Pararoseomonas sp. SCSIO 73927: one gene and its partner. The main gene of each other region encodes a partner of the protein of the gene in region 2 in a complex. Links are inferred from orthologs where the notes say so. Each region holds a gene or a part of one and is shown on either strand. Other genes may lie near its edges.

The links. The genes of interacting proteins can lie anywhere in the genome.
Region 1: the proteins of metK (region 2) and groL are in contact, whole or in part, in a cryo-EM structure (PDB 8P4O), measured with the Escherichia coli proteins. The link is inferred for Pararoseomonas sp. SCSIO 73927 from one-to-one orthologs.

The regions. Positions count from the first base shown.
Region 1 is NZ_CP146232.1:535,814-541,080, reverse strand. Bases 1-2,861 are described here. They hold groL (chaperonin GroEL), read left to right. Parts: upstream 1-538; coding sequence 539-2,185; downstream 2,186-2,861. Other genes in these bases: VQH23_RS02575 (hypothetical protein), read right to left, coding at 2,556-2,861; VQH23_RS02580 (cold shock domain-containing protein), read left to right, coding at 2,307-2,516; groES (co-chaperone GroES), read left to right, coding at 186-485. Also shown: more of VQH23_RS02575, read right to left, coding at 2,862-3,047; VQH23_RS02570 (tellurite resistance TerB family protein), read right to left, coding at 3,133-3,582; VQH23_RS02565 (ATP-dependent DNA helicase), read right to left, coding at 3,618-5,267.
Region 2 is NZ_CP146232.1:955,640-963,228, reverse strand. The notes cover bases 206-2,982. They hold metK (methionine adenosyltransferase), read right to left. Parts: upstream 2,300-2,982; coding sequence 1,112-2,299; downstream 206-1,111. Other genes in these bases: VQH23_RS04605 (transposase), read right to left, coding at 2,402-2,968; VQH23_RS04615 (tRNA (guanine(46)-N(7))-methyltransferase TrmB), read right to left, coding at 206-709. Also shown: more of VQH23_RS04615, read right to left, coding at 1-205; VQH23_RS04600 (helix-turn-helix domain-containing protein), read left to right, coding at 3,083-4,378; VQH23_RS04595 (beta family protein), read left to right, coding at 4,365-5,504; VQH23_RS04590 (Ldh family oxidoreductase), read right to left, coding at 5,501-6,559; VQH23_RS04585 (lipid-binding SYLF domain-containing protein), read right to left, coding at 6,653-7,225; VQH23_RS04580 (DUF3309 domain-containing protein), read left to right, coding at 7,389-7,553; VQH23_RS04575 (DUF7002 family protein), read right to left, coding at 7,587-7,589. UniProt on the Escherichia coli protein: Catalyzes the formation of S-adenosylmethionine (AdoMet) from methionine and ATP.

The DNA of each region.
Region 1 (5,267 bases), 420 kb from region 2 along the record:
GCAGGAGCAATGTCTGGGCGCAAAAAATGTTTCATATCAATGCAATGGCACTCTCACACCGAGAGTGCTGCTGGGCGCTTGACGGCGTGGGGGGTGATCTCCTAGATCGCTGGCACTCGCCGGGGGTGAGTGCCAACAATCCCCCGGCCGGGCTCAACCACGATCAAGGCTCAGGAGAGGATCGCATGGCGAACTTCCGTCCCCTGCATGACCGCGTTCTCGTCCGTCGCGTGACGGCCGAAGAGAAGAGCGCTGGCGGCATCATCATCCCCGACACCGCCAAGGAGAAGCCCCAGGAGGGCGAGGTCGTGTCCGTGGGTTCGGGCGCGCGCAACGAGGCCGGCCAGATCGTGGCGCTGGACGTGAAGGCCGGCGACCGCATCCTGTTCGGCAAGTGGTCCGGCACCGAGGTGAAGCTGAATGGTGAGGAGCTCCTGATCATGAAGGAGTCCGACATCATGGGCATCGTGGAGAAGGCCGCCTGATCGTTCCGTGAGGAACTGATCGGCGCTTTCCCAACACAAGAAAGGACATTCAGATGGCTGCGAAGGACGTCAAGTTCGGCGCCAATGCCCGTGAGCGCATGCTGCGCGGCGTGGACATCCTGGCCGACGCCGTGAAGGTGACGCTGGGCCCGAAGGGCCGCAACGTCGTGCTCGACAAGAGCTTCGGCGCGCCGCGGATCACCAAGGACGGCGTGACCGTCGCCAAGGAGATCGAGCTGGCCGACAAGTTCGAGAACATGGGCGCGCAGATGGTGCGCGAAGTGGCCTCGAAGCAGAACGACCTGGCCGGTGACGGCACGACCACCGCGACGGTGCTGGCCCAGGCCATCATCCGCGAGGGCGCCAAGGCCGTGGCCGCCGGCCTGAACCCGATGGACCTGAAGCGCGGCGTTGACAAGGCCGTGACGGTGATCGTGGCCGATCTGCAGGCGAAGACCCGCAAGATCACCACCTCCGCCGAGGTCGCCCAGGTCGGCTCGCTCTCCGCCAACGGCGAGACCGAGATCGGCGAAATGATCGCGCAGGCGATGGAGAAGGTCGGCAACGAGGGTGTCATCACCGTCGAGGAGGCCAAGTCCATCCAGACCGAGCTCGACGTCGTCGAGGGCATGCAGTTCGACCGCGGCTACGTCTCCCCGTACTTCATCACGAATGCGGAGAAGATGATCGCCGAGCTCGAGAACCCGTACATCCTGATCCACGAGAAGAAGCTCTCCCAGCTGCAGCCGATGCTGCCGCTGCTCGAGGCGGTGGTTCAGTCCGGGCGCCCGCTGGTGATCGTGGCCGAGGACATCGAGGGCGAGGCCCTGGCCACGCTCGTGGTGAACAAGCTGCGCGGCGGCCTGAAGATCGCGGCCGTGAAGGCCCCGGGCTTCGGCGATCGCCGCAAGGCGATGCTCGAGGACATCGCCATCCTGACGGGCGGTGAGGTGATCTCCGAGGATCTCGGCATCAAGCTCGAGAGCGTGACGCTGAACCAGCTCGGCCGTGCGAAGAACATTCGCATCGAGAAGGAGAATACCACGATCATCGACGGCGCCGGCGAGAAGGAGGCCATCGAGGGTCGCGTGGAGCAGATCAAGGCGCAGATCGAGGAGACCACCTCGGACTACGACCGTGAGAAGCTGCAGGAGCGTCTCGCCAAGCTGGCCGGCGGCGTCGCCGTGATCCGCGTTGGCGGTTCCTCCGAGGTCGAGGTGAAGGAGCGCAAGGACCGCGTCGACGACGCGCTGCACGCGACCCGCGCCGCGGTCGAGGAAGGCATCGTCCCCGGTGGTGGCGTGGCCCTGCTGCGCGCCAGCCTGAAGCTGGCCGACCTCAAGGGCCTGAACAACGACGAGCAGGTCGGGATCGAGATCGTTCGGCGCGCCATCGCGGTGCCGCTGAAGCAGATCGCCGAGAACGCCGGCAAGGACGGCGCGGTCATCGCCGGCGAGGTCCTCCGCAAGGACGACTACGAGTACGGCTACGACGCGCAGGCCGACGAGTACAAGGACCTGGTGGCGGCCGGCATCATCGACCCGACCAAGGTCGTTCGCACCGCCCTGCAGGACGCCGCTTCCGTGGCCTCCCTGCTGATCACCACCGAGGCGATGGTGGCCGAGCGCCCGGCGAAGGCCGCGGCCCCGGCCGGTGGCCCGGGCGGCGGCATGGGCGGCATGGGCGACATGGACTTCTGATCTGATGGGGATCGGCTTCGATCCCCACAGTCAGGCGTCAGCCATGACGAAGAGGGGCGGTCCGGCAACGGGCCGCCCTTCCTCGTTGTAGGGTGGGTCTTTCAGCGCGGAGGTTGGCGCGATGCCGATGGGGACGGTGGTCTGGTACCAGCCGCACAAGGGCTACGGCTTCATCCGGCCCGATGATGGCGGGCCGGACGTGATGGTGCACGAATCGGTGGTGGAGGCCGCCGGGCGGCGAGACCTGAAAAAGGGAGAGGAGATCGAGTACGAGGCGGCGCAGCTTCCGAAGAAGCCGGCGCCGATCGTGATGCGCATCCTCTCCCGCTAGGCGGGCCGGGGGGGCGGTGTGCCCTCCGGCGATCCGCCCCTACTCCTCCCAGACCTTGATGGCGGAGATCTTGCGGAGGACGCCCTTCGCGCGCTCCGCCTGGTCGGCGTTGGCGACGTTCACGGTGAGGACAGCGACGGCCTTCTCGGAGTCCGGGACGACCTCCGGGGTGGCGGCGTTGGTCACGCCCTGGGTGACGGCACCGGCGCCCAGGCCGGCGGCGGCGGCGGCGGCCACGGCCGGCAGGGCGGCACCGCCCGTGGCCACCACCACGCCCGCGGCGGCCATGGCGGCGCCGGCGGAGGCGATGCTGGTGCCCATGGTGCGAAGGTTGCGCTGCTCGTCCTCCTGCACCACCCCGTTCGTCTCGCCGGGGGCCTGGACGGGCTGGAGGCCGGTATCGGAGGTGCGGATGGAGATCTGGTCGCGGGGGATCGCCTCTGCGGTCAGGTACTGGATGGCCTGCTCGGCGCCTTCGTGGGTGCCGAAGCTCGCCATGACCTGGCGCTGGGCGTGCGGCATATCCGACATGGTGCGTTCCTCTGGGTTCGTCATGCCAGGGAACGCCGCTTGCGCCGGGTTGTTGCCGCCGGAACGGTCCCGGCGGCGGGACGGCTCAGATGACCTGGAAGCGGGCCTTGGCGGCGCGCTCGATCGCGCCGGCCACCAGGCGGTCGATGTCGAGGGCGATGCGGAAGTCCTGCAGGAAGCGAAGCTCCTCCTGGGAGGCGTCGCCATCGGCGGCGGCGATCTCGCATGCCAGGAGGTAGGCGGTCTCGCGGAGGCGCGGGGGCAGGGCGTCGCGGATCATCTCGCTGGCGCGGTCCAGCCCGTCCGCCTGGTCCAGCAGGCCGAGGACGACCTCGGTGACGGTGTCGATCTCGCTGGGGTGGAAGTCGCCGAAGGCCGGGAGTTCCCGGACGAGGCGGGACATGGCGGCGAGCTCCGCGTCCGTCATGCCGCGGTCGCTGACGCCCATCAGCACCATGGCGCAGACCAGGGCCTCCTGCGCGGTGAAGCGCGTGGGCAGGGGGGTGGGGGCGGTGTCCATGACGTTCGTGTCCATCGTGGGGGAAGGGTTCTTCCGCCGCGGCCCCTGCGTCAATCGGCGGGACGATCACCATTTAGGAAGCGCCGGGTTTCCCGCACCGCCTCGGCCAGTCCCATGCGGTGCACGGCCACGCCCTCCGGCAGGCCGGCAAGGAGGCGGGTGGGGGCGCGGGAATCCAGCAGGACGAAGACGCCGCGGTCATCGGCGCGGCGGATCAGGCGGCCGAAAGCCTGGCGCAGGCGGTGGCGGGCGATGGCGTCGTCATAGGCCTTGGGCCGGGCGCCGGAGAGGTGGGTGCGGCGCTCCCGGTGGAGGATGGTGGGGCGGGGCCAGGGAATGCGGTCGAAGACCAGCAGGCGGAGGGAGCGGCCGGGCACGTCCACGCCGTCCCGCAGGGCGTCCGTGCCGAGAAGGCAGGAATCCTCCTCCGCCCGGAAGACGTCCACGAGGGTGGCGTTGTCCATGGCGTCCACGTGCTGGGCGTAGAGGGGGAGGCCGGCGGCCTCCAGGCCCGGGGCCATGCGGCGATGGGCGTCGCGCAGGCGGCGGATGGCGGTGAAGAGGCCGAGGGCGCCGCCGCCGGAGGCGCGGAATAGCTGCTCCATCGCCATCGCGGCCTGGGGGCCATCCCGCGCAACGTCGGTGACGACGACCGCGAGGGTCTGGGCGGGGTAGTCGAAGGGGGAGGGGACGGCGGCGCGGATGGCGGGGCTGGCGATGTGGTTCGCGCCGGTGCGGGCCTCGGCCTCCTCCCAGGCGGCCTCGGCGTCACCCTCGCCGCTGTCCCGGAGCGTGGCGGAGGTGATGAGGAGGCCGTGGGCGGGGGCGGCGACCACGGTGGCGAAAGGCTGGGTGGGGTCGAGGAAGTGGCGGTGCAGGGCGGCGTCGATCACGCGGCCTTCCCGGCGGGTGATGGCGAGCCAGTCCACGTGGAGGGGACGGGTGCCGGGCTCGGGCGGGCGGTCCGACAGGGCCTTCAGCATGCCGCGCCAGGCGCCGAGGGGGCGCAGGCCGCGGCGCTCCACGGTGCGGCGGGCCGTGTCCAGGCGGATGCGGTCGCCGGTCTCCAACTCGGCGTCCGGGTCTTCCAGCAGGCCGGTGAGGCGGGCGTGGAGGGCCTGGAGGGGGGTCTCGACGAGGCGGAGGGCGTCCTCCAGCGCCGCCCCGGCCTCGGCGACGCCGGGGTTGAGGGGGTGGAGGTCGCACTCGGCGTCATAGCCGACATCGGCCTCCGGGCTGCGGGCGAAGACCTGGAGGATGATCGTGCGGAGGAAGGTCTCGCCGGGGTTGGTGCGGGCGGGATGGCCGGGGAGGTCCTCCTCGTCGAGGTCATGCTCCTCCGGCTCGCCGAGGCGGGAGGACCAGCCTGGGCCGGGGAGGCTGCCGGCGTGGCGCAGGGCTTCCTCCACCAGGGGGAGGAGGGCGGGGTGGTCGGTGGTGACCTCCTCCAGGCGGCGGCGCAGGCCGCGGGCGCGGCCGCGGCCGCCCTCCGCACCGAGGAGCCAGCGGCGCAGTTCGGCCATCTCGCCGCCGCTGATTTCCGCGGAGAAGGCGGCGTCGGCGGCGTCGAAGAGGTGGTGGCCCTCGTCGAAGACGTAGCGCAGGGCGGGCTTATCGTCGCCGCCGCCAAGCGCCGCCTGGACCATGACGAGGGCGTGGTTGGCGATGACGAGGCGCGCGGTGCGGGCGCGGCGGATGGA
Region 2 (7,589 bases):
TCCGCCGCCAGATCCAGTAGCGGGGGTGGCGCCCCTCGCGCAGGGCCTTGGCCTCGTAGCGGGTGCGGGGCCAGTCCTCGGGCGGGGAGGCGTGGTGGGTGGCGAGGGTGAAGTGGGGCTGGGCGGCCATCACCTCGTCCACCCAGGCTTGGTAAGTGGGGTCGTCGCTGGCGATGCGCCACTCGGCGCCGGGGCGCAGCTTCTGCGCGAGCAGCGGGAGGAGGGCCGGGTGCACGAAGCGGCGCTTGGCGTGGCGGGCCTTCGGCCAGGGGTCGGGGAACATGAGGTAGAGGCGGTCCAGCGCGGCATCCGGCATGGCCTGGAGGAGGTGGCGGGCGTCACGCGGCCAGAGGCGGAGGTTGGCGGGAAGGGGGGCGGTGGCCTCCTCGCCTTCCGGGACGAGGTGGGTGAGGAGGGAGCAGAGGCCGTTCTCGAAGACCTCGGAGGCGATGAGGGCCGTTCCCGGGTTGGTGCGGGCGAGCTGGAGGGCGTGCTCGCCGCCGCCGAAGCCGACTTCGAGCCAGAGGGGGCCCTGGAGGCCGGGGAAGGAATCGCGCGGGGCCTCGGGCGTTGCGAGGGTGATGCGGGGGAGGGTCTCCTCCAGCAGGCGTTCCTGACGGGGGCGGAGGGGGTGGCCGCGGCGGCGGCCGTAGAGGCGGTCCGGGATGCCCTCGGCGGGGGGCGCGGGGCGGGTGGTGTCGTAGGCCATCGTGGGGCGGGAGTTAGGGCAGAACCGGTTCCGGTGGAATTGCCGGATTGCGGGGGTGCTGCGCGTGCGGGCGGGTTTCGGACAAATGGCCGGGGTGGGGCCGGCGGAGGGCGCGCTGCGGACGGGCATGGCCGTATCCAGGGCGGGCGGCCGGGACGTGGCCCGGGGCGGCGGCACTTCCAGGGGCTTGCGGCCTGCTTAGGGGCGGGCGCGCGGGGGCGAGGTGGGGTGGGCGGGGAGCCGGGGCGGATGTGCGGTTCAAAGAGAAAGGGCCCGCCGCGAAGGGGGTTCGCGGCGGGCCCTTTGTGCCGGCTGGGGGGCCGGACGGGCCTGGGGGTGCCCGTGAGGGCAACCTAGGTTAGCAGGAACAAAAAAGCAACCTTTTCGTTCCCGCGGCCGGGTTCAGCGGCCGAAGGCGCGCTTGAGGTCGGCGGCGAGGTCGGTGCGCTCCCAGGTGAAGGTGCCCTTCTCCGCGTCCGGGGTGCGGCCGAAGTGGCCGTAGGACGAGGTGGGGACGTAGATGGGGCGGTTGAGGTGCAGGTGCTCGCGGATGCCGCGGGGGGAGAGGTTCACCATGTCGCTGACGATCTTCACCAGCTTCGCCTCGTCCACGTCCTTACCGGTGCCGTGGAGGTCGAAGTAGATGGAGAGGGGCTTGGCGACGCCGATGGCGTAGCTGACCTGCATGGTGCAGCGATCCGCGAGACCCGCCGCGACGACGTTCTTGGCGACGTAGCGGGCGGCGTAGGCGGCCGAGCGGTCCACCTTCGTGGGGTCCTTGCCGGAGAAGGCGCCGCCGCCGTGGGGGGCCGCGCCGCCGTAGGTGTCCACGATGATCTTGCGGCCGGTGAGGCCGCAATCGCCATCCGGCCCGCCGATGACGAAGGTGCCGGTGGGGTTCACGTAGATCTCCGACGCCTCCGGCATCCAGCCGGGGGGGAGGGAGGTCTCGATGAAGGGGAGGACGAGGGCGCGGACCTCGTCCTGCGTCATGCCCTCGTCGTGCTGGGTGGAGACGACGACGGAGGTGGCGCCGACGGGCTTGCCGTCGACGTAGCGCAGCGTGACCTGGGACTTGGCGTCGGGCTGGAGGCCCTTGGCGGTGACGTCGCTGTTGCGCCGCGCCTCGCTGATCCGGCGGAGGATCAGGTGGGAGTAGTAGAGGGGGGCGGGCATCAGATCGGGCGTTTCGCGGCAGGCGTAGCCGAACATGATGCCCTGGTCGCCCGCGCCCTCATCCTTGTTGCCGGCGGCGTCCACGCCCTGGGCGATGTGGGCGGACTGGGCGTGGAGGTGGACTTCCACGGAGGCGTTCTTCCAGGAGAAGCCTTCCTGATCATAGCCGATGTCGTGCACGGCGAGGCGGGCCTTGTGGGCCAGGAGCTCCGCCGTGATGTCGCCGGGGCCGCGGGTTTCGCCGGCGATGACGATGCGGTTGGTGGTGACCAGCGTCTCACAGGCCACGCGGGCGTAGGGATCGGCTTCCAGGAAGGTGTCCAGGACCGTGTCCGAGATGCGGTCCGCCACCTTATCCGGATGGCCCTCGGACACTGATTCCGAGGTGAAGAGGTATTCGCCCGTGTCGCGCATGGCTTGGTTCGGCCTCTTGTCGCGTGAGTGGAAGCCGAATCCGGGGGATTCCGGCGGCCGGGACCGTGTTGCAGGCGGGGGAGGGGGGGTCAAGGCGCGGGGTCATGCGGGGGCGAGGCAGGCTGGTATGCGGCGGCGCCCTGACGCGGTTTTGAGGAGGGCGCGGAGGTTCCGCAGGCGGGGGATGGCGGCGCGGGTGAGGGGGGTGGTGGCGAGGAAGTGGCGCACCGCGCGGAAGACGAGGGCGGAGAGGGCGGGATCCGGCAGGAGCCAGGAGGGGCCGGGGAGGGCGCGGGGGAGGTTCAGGCGGCGGGCGAGGGTGAGGACGGGGAGGCCGAGCAGGCGGTAGGTGCGGCGGTGGGCGGCGCAGAGCCAATCCAGCAGGGCGCGGAGGGGCTTCGGCGCGCGCTTGCGGGCGGCGAGGCGGAGGAGGCGGGACCAGACGCCCGCGCGGGCCCAGCGGCGGAACTGGCGGTGAAGGGTATCGGCCGGGGCGGCGGTGGAGCCGGAGTGGCACCAGGGGAGGGTTGTGGTGACGAGCTGGAAGATGGCGTCCAGCCGGGCGCGGGGGTTGGGGATGGGGCGGCCCGCGCCGGTGAGGGGGAGGTGGGGGGAGAGGGCGGACCACTCGGCGTCGGTGAGGGGGGACCAGGGGCGGGAGTGGGGCATAGAACATCCTCGGTCTGCCAATAATCCCATATAGTATTTTATTCCTTGTGTCAATGGAGATGGCTGGACCCAACAATTTTGTTGTGTTAGGGGAGGGTCATGAGACTCCCTAATTTGATCCTCAACGAGCGTGACCTTCGCGAAGCGCGCACCCTTCAGGCCGAGATTTCGGCGGCTCTGTCGTCAGCGAAGGTGTTTGATTCCGTAATTGCTGGATTGCCACATCAAGTAGTTGATGGCTATCGGAGAAGTTTAGAGGCTCATACTCGAGAACTCAACTTGCTGATTGAAGCGTATGAAGCGGCAAAAGGCGGTGACTATGAAGACCTGAAAAAACGAGCAGGGGCAGACCCTGGTCTGGCTTTGATCGTTGCGCGAATATCAAACCAGCTCTCCCAGAAGGATCTTGCAAGGAGGCTGGGACTTAAAGAGCAGCAGATTCAAAGATACGAACTTGATAGATATCGGTCGATCAGTCTTGCGAATTTTCAGAAAATCGCAAGTGCTCTAAACGTGCATTGGGAAATGAACTTCTCCAAGTGGCTAGGAAGTCCGTGGGGATACGTTGACCAAATCTCCATGCCGACTATAAAAAAGCTTCTGCGGCATGCGCAGTCCGAGAAATGGTTTGCAGGACAGCTGCCGGAAGACGAGACGGAAGGCCTCAACTACGTTCATAGGTACATCTCGGAGCACGTGTCGCGGCACGGCAGCCCCTCACTACTAAGAACCGGGCTGAATGTTAAGGATCATACGGGAGACCTACTTCTTTTGGCCTGGAAAGCCCGAGTGACGAAACGCGCCGAGCAAGTTATTGAGGAAAGCAAGCCTGAGTATCGTCCGCTTTCGGTGAACTGGCTCCTAGATCTGATCCAGCAGAGTAAGTTTGATGATGGGCCGGCACGAGCAAAAGCTATGCTGTTGCAACAAGGCATCGTGCTAGTCGCTGAGCGACAGATTATGGGAATGAAAATTGACGGCGCGGCGTTTCTCGTCGGCGGCGTGCCTGTTATTGGGCTTACCGTGCGAAGAGATACTGTGGATGGGTTCTGGTATACGTTGATGCATGAGGTCGCTCATGTTATTTTGCATTACAGGACGGGTTTAACAAGCGGCTTCTTTGACGAATCGGAAGCCACGATGGTAGACGAACTTGAGGCAGAGGCTGACGAGTTTGCGTCCAATATCCTCATCCCTGAAGAGAGGTGGCGAAGAGCACCTGCACGGATCGCCAAATCGGCCGCCCCGGTAGAAGCCTTTGCCAGTCAAATTGGTATTCACTCAGCGATTGTTTACGGTCGCATTCAAAAGGAGCGTAATGATTACGCCACTTTTTCCAACAAAATTGGAAGAGGGCAGGTAAGGAAATATCTCTTTCAGCAGACGGAGCATAAAGATGTCGAGCACTGACGATTCCTACTGGTACTATCCCGCTCTTCGAGCAAAAGCTGGAGAGTTCGATGGGCTTAATGCTCTCTCTAGGGATATTGCTGACAGAATCCGGCCTCGTTTTTTGATCCCGCCTCCGAAGGAGATCGATTCGACCCTGGGGAGGGCTCCGCGCAAGGATGAAATAATCGGCGGTATTGGGAACCGTATCGCCCGTTCTTGGGCGGGGAGGGAAGCTCTAGTCGACCCTAGGTACCTTCTGGAAGATTTCGGTGATGCAGAGATTGACTCTTGGCTGCCGCGAATCTTCGAGATTGGAAGCAGGGTCGGGGCGAAAATGACCCCTGTTTTTGCTGTTGATAAAGTTGATTCGTTGCGTTTGTCTGCCTTTAAGTCCGCTATTGCTGCTAGTGGTTCAGACGTACAGGTCGCGCTGCGTATTCCATACGATTTCGATAATCAGTTGATCGCGCGCTCACGTCTGGCAATCAGTGATCTGGGTCTCGAGCCGAGTAGATGCGTTGCTCTGATTGATCTTTGTGGCGCAACCTTAGATCTACAGGACGCTGTGGTCGGCTTCGTTCAGGATCGTTTCAGCGACCTGCAAGATGCGGCTCCATGGCGCCAAATCATCTTCCAAGCTTCGAACTTTCCTGAAACCAATCCAGCGAAGAAATCCGAGATCGCCCTGGTGAGGCGGGCCGAGTGGGAAATTTGGAAGAAGGTTGCTTCTCCCAAAGAAGGGCTGTCGAGCGGTCTGATTTTTGGTGACTACGGAGCCGATTACGCCGACCTGAAGTTGGGCAATAACCGCGCGAGACCTATTCGGCACCATAGATATACTACGTCGGCTGGCTGGTATGTCGTTCGTGAAGACGACATAAATGACACGAGCGAAGCAATGACAGCAGTTTGTGATCGCATTGTAAAAAGCGGCCATTTCGCTGGCCGTGGGTTTTCAGAGGCCGACGCGCAAATCTTTCGCCAGGCTCACCGCACCTCAAAGGGTCCTGGCAGAAGCTCTGATTGGCGTGCTGTGAACACAACACATCATATTACCCACGTGGTTCGCGAACTTGGCAAGCTCAATGGTGTTGATTTGCCATTTGGCCGTACTGACGCTTCGGAGCAGTTGGAACTAATTTAGTGGGCTTTCGAAGCGCCAAAGAGAAACTCCGCCCCACTCTCCTCGCACACCGCCCGCACCTCCTCCACCAGCGTCTGCACCATCGGAATCCCGTCCCGCCGCCGCTCGACCGTGGTGTCGTGCTCGGGGTCGCCGGGGATAAGGACGGGGGCGGCGGGGTCGGCGGGCGGGTTGTCGCGCAGGCGGGCGAGGAGGTCGTCCAGGTCGGCCTGGAAGCCTTCCCGGTCCCGGAAGGCGGTGGGGTTGAGGACGAGGAAGAAGTGGCCGGTGCGAAGCCCGGCGTCGCCGGCGCCGGTGAGGGTGGCGCAGAGGATCTCGACCATCAGGGCCAGGCCGTAGCCCTTGTGGGCGCCCTGTTCGCGGGTGCCGCCGAGAGGGGCGAGGCGGCGGGCGTCGGACGCGCGGGCGCTGTCCAGTTCCGGCTCGCCGTTCTCGTCCAGGGCCCAGCCGGGGGGGAGGGGTTTTCCGGCGCGGCGGGCGATGGAGACTTTTCCGTAGGCGACGGTGGTGGTGGCCATGTCCAGCAGGACGGGGCGGGCGGGGTCGCGCGTGGGGGCGGAGAAGGCGATGGGGTTGGTGCCCAGGGCGGGTTGGGTGCCGTGGGTGGGGACCATGAGGTGGGAGGCGTTGGTGAGGGAGAGGGCGATCATCCCTTGTTCGGCCGCGAGGCGGGCGTACCAGCCGGCAGCGCCGTAGTGGTTGGAGTTGGTGACGGCGGCGACGCCGATGCCGAATTCCCGGGCCTTCTCGATCGCGGTGGTGACCGCGAGGTGGGCGGGGACGTGGCCGATGGCCGCGTGGCCGTCGATGAGGATTCCGGGGCCGTGGTCCCGCGCGATCGTGGGGGTGGCGCGGGGGTCCAGGCGGCCTTCGCGGAAGAGGCGCTGGTAGTGGGGGAGCATGCCGACGCCGTGGGAGTCGATGCCCGTCAGGTCGGTGTCCACCATGATGGTGGCGGCGGTGTTCGCGTGGTCCGGTGCCATGCCCCAGGTGGTGAAGACCGCGGTGAGCTGGCGGTGGAGGGTTTCGGCGGGGACGAGGATGGTGCTGGGCATCCGCGCATTAGATCGCGGGGTCCGGGGGGTGCGTCCACCCCCCGGCGGGGGTTCCTAGGGGGCGGCGCCCCCTAGGGCCGGACCTGTCAGGACTTAGGACGGGTTGATGCGGGAGATCTTGGTGCCGTTGAGGGAGATGGAGGCCATGAGGCCCTGCTGGTTGAAGGTGACGGCGTAGACGGCCTCGCGGAGGGTGGTGGCGGTGAAGTTCACCTGGTCTCCGCGGTCCAGCACGACGACGGAGGGGCCGGTGCCGATTTCCCAGCCGTCGGCGCGCATGAGGGCGCCGAGGGCTTCGTCGGTCATGAAGAACATGGCGAGGCCGGCGGCCTGGGCGCCGATGAGGAGGCCGAAGGAGGCGCCGGCGATGTTGTAGTAGCCCTGGATGGTGTTGCCGCGGAGTGCCGCGCCTTCGCCGTACTGGCCGCCGACGACGAAGCCGCCCTGGATGATGCGGGGGAAGATGAGGGTGGCGCGGGCCTGGGCGAAGAGGTTGCGGGTTTCGGCGCGCTCCCGGAGGGAGACGAGGGCGGCGTTGACCTCGGCGTTGATCTCGGCGGCGGAGGCGGCCTGGGCCGGGGTGGGGCGCAGGAGGGCGGGGGCGGCCAGGGTTGCCGCGGCGGCGGGAAGGAGGCGGGCGAGGGCGCGGCGGGTGGGCGCGGGCATGGGGTTTCTCCGGCAGGCCGGGGGTGTGGGGGTGGCCTGGCGGCCTCGGAACGCGCGGGGCGGGGGTTGGATGCGGGGCGGGGTTTTCGCGACGAAAGGTGAGTTGCTGCGTTGCTGGAGGGTGAGGCGGCGCGCGCCGTGCCGCATTTAGGAGGTGGGGTCGATGACGCTGATTCTGATCATCATCGTGCTGTTCCTGCTGTTCGGCGGGGGCGGGTACTATGGGTATCGGAGCGGGTATTACGGGGGTGGCGGGTTCGGGGGGATCCTCGGGCTGCTGGTGATCGTGCTGCTTGTCTATCTGCTGTTCGGGCGGGGCGGTCTGTGAGGTGAGGGCGGGGCCGGGGAGGTCCCGGCCCCGTCA